2 regions of the Arthrobacter sp. G.S.26 genome follow, and region 2 is predicted to be linked to the other one. Evidence: predicted binding sites of a transcription regulator. Region 2 holds the regulator's gene; the other holds the start of a gene.

Region 1 (4,412 bases), 740 kb from region 2:
AGGGTGGCAACGATCACCGTGACCGCCGCGGGAAGCAGGCGGCGGAACAGGTGCAGCCAGTGTTTGAAAAGAGCCACCGGTTCGCGGCGGTCGTAGCGGCCGGTGAACTGGAGGGTCATCAGGAACGCGGAAATCAGCAGGAAAACGTCAACGCCGCCGGAGACGCGGCCAAACCAGACGTGGTACGTCACCACCATCAGGACAGCGAGCGAACGCAGGCCCTGGATCTCGGCGCGGAACGTGGATTTCCGCTTGCCGGCAGGCTTTTTGGGGTCCACACCGGGGGGCGACGCGGTTCTCGCAAACGACACGGGACGATCCTCCAGCGGTAGGCAAAGCATCAATTCTACCGGAGAGACGCCGAAGGCCGGCCCGGCAGACGCCGGACCGGCCTTCGGAAAGCGGATTCAGCCTAGTGGCTGTGACCCGCGTGCTCGTCTTCATCAGCGGGCTTCTCCACCACGAGGGTTTCGGTGGTGAGGACCAGCGCTGCGATGGAGGCAGCGTTGCGGAGGGCCGCACGGGTGACCTTGACCGGGTCGATGACACCGGCGCCGATCAGGTCCTCGTACTCGCCGGACTTGGCGTTGAAACCGTTGTTGGTTTCGAGCTCGGCAACCTTGGCCGTGACAACGTAACCGTCGAACCCGGCGTTCTGGGCGATCCAGCGCAGCGGCTGGACCAGTGCGCGGCGGACGATGCCAACAGCTGCTGCTGCGTCACCTTCGAGGGCCAGGACAGCGGAATCCTCGTCCAGGGCCTTCAACGCGTGGATCAGCGCGGAACCGCCGCCGGCCACGATGCCTTCTTCGAGGGCGGCGCGGGTGGACGACACAGCATCTTCGATGCGGTGCTTCTTTTCCTTCAGCTCAACCTCGGTGGCTGCGCCGACCTTGATCACGCCGATGCCGCCGGCCAGCTTGGCCAGGCGTTCCTGGAGCTTTTCCTTGTCCCAGTCGGAGTCGGTGCGGGTCAGCTCGGCGCGCAGCTGGGCAACCCGGGCTGCTACGTCTTCTGCCGAACCGGCGCCGTCAACGATGGTGGTGTTGTCCTTGGTGACCGTGATGCGGCGGGCAGTGCCCAGCACCTCAAGGCCAACCGTGTCCAGGCTCAGGCCCAGCTCCGGGGAAACAACCTGCGCACCGGTGAGGGTGGCGATGTCCTGGAGCATGGCCTTGCGGCGGTCGCCGAAGCCCGGAGCCTTGACGGCAACCACGTTCAGGGTGCCGCGGATGCGGTTGACGATCAGGGTGGAGAGGGCTTCGCCGTCAACGTCCTCAGCAATGATGAAGAGCGGCTTGGAGCTCTGCAGCGCCTTTTCCAGCAGCGGCAGGAAGTCCTGCACCGAGGAGATCTTGCCCTGGTTGATCAGGATCAGGGCGTCTTCGAGGACAGCTTCCTGGCGTTCCGCGTCGGTGACGAAGTACGGGGACAGGTAGCCCTTGTCGAACTGCATGCCTTCGGTGAGGACCAGTTCGGTCTGCGTGGTGGAGGACTCCTCGATGGTGATCACACCATCCTTGCCGACCTTGCCGAATGCTTCGGCGAGCAGTTCGCCGATCTCATCGCTCTGGGCCGAGATGGCTGCAACGTTGGCAACCTGGGTGCCTTCAACCGGGCGGGCGTTCTCGAGCAGGCGGGCGGCGACGGCTTCAACGGAAACCTCGATGCCGCGCTTGATCTGGCCGGGAGCGGCGCCGGCGGCAACGTTGCGCAGGCCTTCCTTGACCAGTGCCTGGGCCAGGACCGTAGCCGTGGTGGTGCCGTCGCCGGCAACGTCGTTGGTCTTGGTGGCGACTTCCTTGGCCAGCTGCGCGCCAAGGTTTTCGTACGGGTCATCCAGTTCGACTTCACGGGCGATGGTCACGCCGTCGTTGGTGATGGTCGGAGCACCCCACTTCTTGTCCAGGACGACGTTGCGGCCGCGGGGGCCGAGCGTCACCTTGACCGTGTTGGCGAGCTTGTCGATGCCGGCTTCGAGCGACCGGCGGGCAGCGTCGTTAAACGCAAGCTGCTTTGCCATGGTTTTGTCCTTTCAAGACAGAAACCCCGCGCGGCTGACCAGCTAAGAGCATGACCAGCAGCGCGGGGATCCGGGAGGGTTACTTTACGACGATCGCCAGGACGTCGCGGGCGGACAGCACGAGGTACTCGGTGCCGCCGGTCTTGACTTCGGTTCCACCGTACTTGGAGTAGATAACGACGTCGCCAACGGCTACGTCAACGGGAACGCGGTTGCCATCTTCGAAGCGGCCGGGGCCGACTGCAACAACTTCGCCTTCCTGCGGCTTTTCCTGCGCGGAGTCCGGGATGACCAGGCCGGAAGCCGTGGTCTGCTCGGCTTCGAGCGGGCGGACAACAATACGATCCTCAAGAGGCTTAATAGAGACCGACACTCGGACCTCTCCTTTACGTCAGCAAATTTGTGGACTGGAAAGCTCTCCCGCCTGGCTGGCAAACCGTCGTCGCGGTGCCGGCAGCAGCCTGGCTGGCAGCTCTTCATGTGTTAGCACCCTCCTAGGGAGAGTGCTAATAGAGACTCTATGTAAGGGTTAGCACTCGGTCAAGGTGAGTGCCAGCATTTCGTCATGGGCGGACAGCGTGGCTGTACATTTGAGCGGTGCGGGCAGCCATCTACCTGATTCTTGCGAACCTCTTCTGGGCGGGCAACTTCGTGGTGGGCCAGGCCGCCGTGAAAACCATGGAACCGCTCCAGCTGACGTTTTGGCGCTGGGCCCTGGCCGCCGTGCCGCTCCTGGTCCTGGCGCAGGCCGTCGAGCGGCCCGACTGGAGGGCAGTGCTGCGCCACTGGCGGGTGCTGCTGCTCCTGAGCGTGCTGGGCATGAGCGGCTACACGCTGCTGCTGTACAGCGCACTGCAGCACACCTCAGCCCTCAACGCTTCCCTGGTGACAGCCGCCAACCCCGCGCTGATCGTGGTGCTCTCGGTGGTGCTGCTGCGGGAGCGGCCACGTCCGCTGGGGTGGGCAGGCATCGGGCTGGGCCTGGCCGGGGTGCTGCTGGTCCTCTCAGGCGGAGATGTGGAACGGCTGCTGACCTTCTCGCTCGGCGCGGGTGAACTCCTGATCGTCGCGGCCATCACCGTCTGGGCCCTGTATACGATCATCGCCCGGCGGCTGTCCCTGCCGGCCATCACGGCCACAGCGGTGCAGGTGGCAATGGCTGCGCTGGTCCTCGCCCCGGTGGCGCTGGCTGCCGGCGCCGGACTCCCGGCCACGGCATCGGGCAACTGGTCGCTGGCGTACATCGCCGTGTTCCCGTCGCTGGGGTCCTACCTGCTGTGGAACCTGGCGCTGAAGCGGACGTCAGCGGCCAACGCCGGAAACTACCTCAACCTGATCGCGGTCTTCACAGCGGTGATCACGGTGCTGCTGGGCCAGCCCATTACGGTCCCGCAGGTCCTGGGCGGCGTCCTGGTGATCTCCGGCGTCCTCCTGACCGGCGCCGGCCGGGCCCCTCAGCCGGTCAGCCCGTCGAATCCCACGTCCTCGCCGGCGTCGGCCTCCGGGTTGCCCTGGTTCCGCCGGCGGTAGAGCAGGAACCCGGCGGCCGCGGCGGTCAGCAGGGACACCACCAGCAGGATGATGCCGACGGCCCGGGCGCCGGCATAGAGGCCCCGGATGTCCCGGGCTTCCTGCGTGTCATCGGAGATGTTGTTGCCGCCCACCGAGTACACGGTGGCGTTGAAGGTGTCGAGGAAAAAGATGATGACCAGCAGCGCGATGCAGACTACTGCCACCACCGCCGCGGCAATCAGGGCGGGGCGGGCAAATCCAACACGTCCCGCCGCAGGCCGGTTCGCTCCGGGCCCCGGGACCTCTGTATTTTCCGCCATGCCGTCAACACTATCGGCATGGGTTCATCAGTGGAGGCCGGATTCCGGGTCTCCGGGCAGCGAGCCGCAGGGGCCGCCGTCCTCGTTGCTGGCGCGGGCCACGGGGCGTCCGTCAAAATCCATCATGGCCGGGGCGTACCAGCGGCCCACGTGGGTGGCCGAGGCCGGCATGTAGTGGGAGATGAAGGAACGGCGCCACTGGCTGCTGGTCCGGTTGGCATCCGAGCCGTGGACCACGCTGCCGTTGAACAGCAGCACGTCCCCGGGCGCCAGGGAAAGCTTGACCGGCTCGTGGCCCTCCGGCGGCTGCACACGCTCCTTGGTGAAGCTTTCCGCTGGGTCCGACGAATCGGGGCAGACCACCTCCATGTCCTGCGTTCCGGGGCACAGCTGCAGTCCGCCGTTCTCCGGCGTGGAGGGGTCGATGGCCAGCCACGCCGCCAGGCAGGACTGGGGTTTGATCTTCAGGAAGTAGTTGTCCTGGTGAAAGGCCTGCCCGCGGGCACCCGGCGGCTTGAAGTAGTACATGGACTGCACGGCGATCGGCTCGTCCGCCA
Region 2 (4,412 bases):
CCGGGATGAAGACCAGGATGTTCGCCACCACTGCCGCGATGGTCGGAGGCAGGCTGAAGTTGAGTGCTTCCTTGGATTCCTGGGCCGTGAATGGTCCACGATCACGGAAAATGAGGTAGACGAGCAGCGACGGGATGCAGCCCAGGATGCCGCCGAAGTGCGCCAGCGTGGCCCATTGCCGGTCTTCGCTGGCCGTCAGGGGCAGCGCGTTGGCCGGGACGCCGTGGTATTCGGACCGGCTTTGGCGGCCCTGCGGGTCCCCGTGCCCGCGTGCGTTGTCTGCCACAGTTGTGTTCCTTCGAAGATGCAATAGTGCGTTCGGCGCTGAGGCGCCGGCCGCCCCCGCCGGGAGTGGCAGGTGCTGGTCTACCCAGAATACTGGGTGTTGGCCGGAAGACTGCTTTAGGGAACCGTGAGGAAGTCGATGACTTCCTCCACCCGGCCCAGAAGCGAGGCCTCAAGGTCCGCATAGGTATGCACCGCACCCAGGAGTTTCTGCCACCCCAGCCCCACGTCCTCCTTGGTCTGGTGCGGCCAGCCGAATGCGGCCAGGATCCCGGTTTTCCAGTCCTGCCCGCGCGGCACGGCAGGCCACTTCGCGATGCCCAGCACGGAGGGCCGGATGGCCTGCCACACGTCCACATACGGATGGCCCACAATCAGGACGTTCCCGGCCGCGCCGGGGGAGGCCATTACGGCATCGGCAATGCGCGATTCCTTCGAGTTGGGTACCAGATGGTCCACCAGGACGCCCAGCCGCCGGCCCGGACCGGGGTTGAAGGCCGCCACCGCACCGGCCAGGTCATCGATGCCGTGGAGAGGCTCGACGACGATGCCCTCCACCCTGAGGTCATCGCCCCACACCTTTTCCACCAGCTCGGCGTCGTGCTTGCCCTCCACCCAGATGCGGCTTGCCTTCGCCACCTGGGCGCGCTGGCCGGCCACCCGAACGGAACCGGAAGCGGTCCGGCCCGCCGCAGTGGTGGGAGCGGCACGCGGCGCAGGCGGAACCAGTTTGATGGGCCGGCCCTCCAGGAGGAAGCCGAACCCCAACCGGAAGGACCGGGACTTTCCCCGCCGGTCCTCCAAGGCCACCACATGCATGCCGCCGGACTTCTCCACCCGGGTTACGGCACCGACCCAGCCGGACTGGACGTCCTCCAAAACCATTCCGCGCTCCACCGGGACCTCGGGCAGGGTGGTGCGGGCCGGGGCGGACATGTCTGCCGGCCCCCAGTTCTGGTAATCCATGGTTGACTCCGCCTCGCAGTTGGTTCGTGGCCCGGAATTTCGCCCGGAGCGGTACCAATGCTAACAACGGGGCGGGGCGTAATAGACTGTTGGCACTAAGGCATGCCGAGTGCTAACTGACGGGGCCGCGTTGCCCAGGCGGCGCGGCGGCCCCAATCCCGGATGGAGGTGGACTATGAGCGAGCCACGCAAGCTGGAAGTCCTGCGGGCCATCGTGGAGGACTACGTCCATTCCCGCGAACCCGTGGGCTCCAAAGCCCTCGTGGAGCGGCACCATCTTGGCGTCTCCAGCGCCACGATCCGCAACGACATGGCGGCCCTGGAGGACGAGGGCCTCATTACGGCGCCGCACACCAGCGCCGGCCGGATCCCCACGGACAAGGGCTACCGCCTGTTTGTGGACCAGATTTCCGCGGTCAAACCGTTGTCGCCGCCGGAACGGCGGGCCATCCAGTCGCTGCTGGAAGGCTCCGATGACCTGGACGATGTCCTGGACCGCACGGTCCGGATGCTCTCCCAGCTGACCAACCAGGTGGCAGTGGTCCAGTACCCGCACCTGAGCCGGGCCCAGATCCGGCACATCGAATTTGTCCTGCTCGCCCCCCGGAAAGTGCTGGTTGTGCTGATTGCCGACAGCGGCAAGGTGGAGCAGCGGGTCATTGACGTTGGCCACGACCTTGCTGACGACGCCCTCGCCGGCCTGCGGACCCGGTTCCTGGCGACCCTTGCAGGGACGCCGCTGGGCCGGCTCAGCATGGTGCTGCCCGCGGTGGTGTCCGCCGTGGCGCCTGTCCACCGCCAGGCCGCACAGGCCTTGGCCAACGGGCTGGAGATCCTGGGGCAGAACAGCCGCGAGGAACGTATGGTGATGGCGGGGACCGCCAACCTGGCCCGCTCCAATGTGGATTTCCCGCTCAGCATCGGACCCGTCCTGGAAGCCCTGGAGGAGCAGGTGGTGATGCTCCGCCTGCTCAGCGAAATGGCGCAGGACCCCCGCGGTGTTGCGGTCAGTATCGGCCGGGAAAACCCCTACGACGGGCTGGCCGAGGCATCGGTGGTGGCCACCGCCTACGGTCCGGACAGCACCGCGAAAATCGGCATCCTTGGACCAACCCGCATGGATTACCCCACCACCATGGCCGCCGTCAGGGCTGTGGCCCGATACCTGTCCCGGATCCTGGGTCCCTGAACAGGCCTGCCCGGCCGGCCGCGCGCCGACAGGGCACCAAGAGCAACACCGGCAGTTGAACTGCCGGCAGTACAACAAGGAAGAGACACGAACTTTGAGCAGCCACTACGACGTCCTTGGAGTCTCACCGGAGGCTACGGGCGAAGAGATCAAAAAGGCCTACCGCAAACTGGCCCGCACCCTGCACCCGGACGTCAACCCCGGGGACGACGCGTCCGACCGTTTCAAGGCCGTCACGCATGCCTACGAGGTCCTGTCGGATCCGCAGAAACGGCGGGTCTACGACACCACCGGCAACGAAAACGGCACTGACAACGGCTTTGGCGGCGGCAGCTATGCCGGCCAGGGCTTCGCGTTCCAGGACATCTTCGACACCTTTTTCGGCGCAGGCGGCTCTGCCGGCCCGGCCTCCCGCGTCCGGCGCGGCCAGGACGCCCTGATCAGCGTTCGGATCGAACTTAAGGACGCCGTTTTCGGTGTCAACCGGAAGCTGGAGGTGGATACCGCCGTCACGTGCCCCACCTGCGACGGCTCCTGCTGCCAGCCCGGCACCTCGCCGGAACGCTGCGACATCTGCGGTGGCAGCGGCCAGGTCCAGCGGGCCGTCCGGTCCATCCTGGGCCAGGTCATGACGGCGGCGCCGTGCGGTACCTGCGAAGGCTTCGGCACGGTCATCAAGGACCCCTGCAACGAGTGCAGCGGGCAGGGACGCATCCGCAGCCGCCGTTCGCTGACCATCAAGGTCCCCGCAGGCGTTGCCACGGGCACCCGGATCCAGCTTTCCGGCCAGGGTGAAGCCGGCCCTGCGGGTGGCCCTGCCGGCGACCTGTACGTGGAGATCCGCGTCAACAACGACGCCACCTACGTCCGGGACGGCGACGACCTGCACGCCACACTGAACATTCCCATGACGGCGGCTGCGCTGGGAACCGACGTCAGCCTGGAAACCTTCGACGGCAGCCAGGACATCGACGTCAAGCCCGGTACCCAGTCCGGGGAGATCATCACCCTGCGCGGCCTCGGCGTCACGCACCTGCGCGGGTACGGCCGCGGCGACCTTAAGGTGCACCTCCAGGTGGAGACGCCCGCGAGGCTGGACCAGGCCCAGGAGGACCTGCTGCGGCAGCTGGCCAAGCTGCGCGGGGAGCAGATCACCGAAGGCAAGCTCGCGGCCAGCGGCGGTATGTTCGCCAAGCTGCGGGACCGGCTCGGTAACCTGTAGCGGTGAGCAACCCCGTCTTTTTCACCACCGCCGGCGCGCTGGACCAGGTGCACCCCCAGGGCAGGTTTGTCCTGGAGGGCCCTGAAGCCCGGCACGCCGTGGCCGTGAAACGGCTGGCGCCCGGTGAGCCCGTGGACATCGTGGACGGTGCAGGCACCAGGCTCAGCGGAGTTGTGGTGGCTGCCTCGTCCGCGGCACTGGAAGTTGAGTGCATATCCGTGGCCCGGGAGGACCGGCCTGACATCCGCCTTGTCCTGGTCCAGGCCCTGGCGAAAGGCGACCGGGACGAGCTCGCCATCGAGACGGCCACGGAACTGGGAATCGACGCAGTCATCCCGTGGCAGTCCGAACGGGCCATCGTCCGCTGGAAGGGTGACCGTGCCGCGAAGGCGCACGCCAAGTGGCAGTCCACGGTGACTGCCGCCGCCAAACAGGCCCGCCGGGCCTGGGTGCCTGAGGTGCGGGCCGCCGTCGACACTGCCGCCCTCGCCGGCGCTGTGGAAGCCGCGGACCTGGCCGTCATCCTGCACGAAAACGCTGTCCGGCCGCTCCGCTCCGTCCTGTCGGCGTGGGCCGGGGAGTCTACGGCCGCAGTGCGCGAGGTGCTGCTGATCGTCGGCCCCGAAGGCGGGATCAGCCCCCGCGAAGTGACGCGCCTGTGCGATCAGGGTGCCGTGACTGCCCTGCTGGGGCACCACGTCCTGCGCTCCTCCACGGCCGGACCGGCCGCCGTCGTGCTCGCCAGCGATG

Evidence for each region. Region 2 encodes HrcA, which represses chaperone genes, less so after heat shock. Its sites were predicted from a motif close to TTNGCACTCGNNNNNNNCGAGTGCNAA; they were not measured.
Region 1: a site for HrcA is predicted at 2,553-2,579, ahead of groES (co-chaperone GroES). Genes of this name have one in related genera too.

The regions. Positions count from the first base shown of each region.
Region 1 covers NZ_CP193752.1:2,936,791-2,941,202, forward strand. The annotation lists gene ACRB8A_RS13400 (acyltransferase family protein) at 1-311, opposite strand, end outside; gene groL (chaperonin GroEL) at 413-2,023, opposite strand; gene groES (co-chaperone GroES) at 2,103-2,396, opposite strand; gene ACRB8A_RS13415 (DMT family transporter) at 2,621-3,553, shown strand; gene ACRB8A_RS13420 (glycosyltransferase 87 family protein) at 3,478-3,855, opposite strand; gene ACRB8A_RS13425 (phytanoyl-CoA dioxygenase family protein) at 3,883-4,412, opposite strand, start outside.
Region 2 covers NZ_CP193752.1:2,195,178-2,199,589, reverse strand. The annotation lists gene ACRB8A_RS09985 (DUF4870 domain-containing protein) at 1-286, opposite strand, end outside; gene ACRB8A_RS09980 (DUF3097 domain-containing protein) at 403-1,251, opposite strand; gene hrcA (heat-inducible transcriptional repressor HrcA) at 1,427-2,440, shown strand; gene dnaJ (molecular chaperone DnaJ) at 2,535-3,662, shown strand; gene ACRB8A_RS09965 (16S rRNA (uracil(1498)-N(3))-methyltransferase) at 3,665-4,412, shown strand, end outside.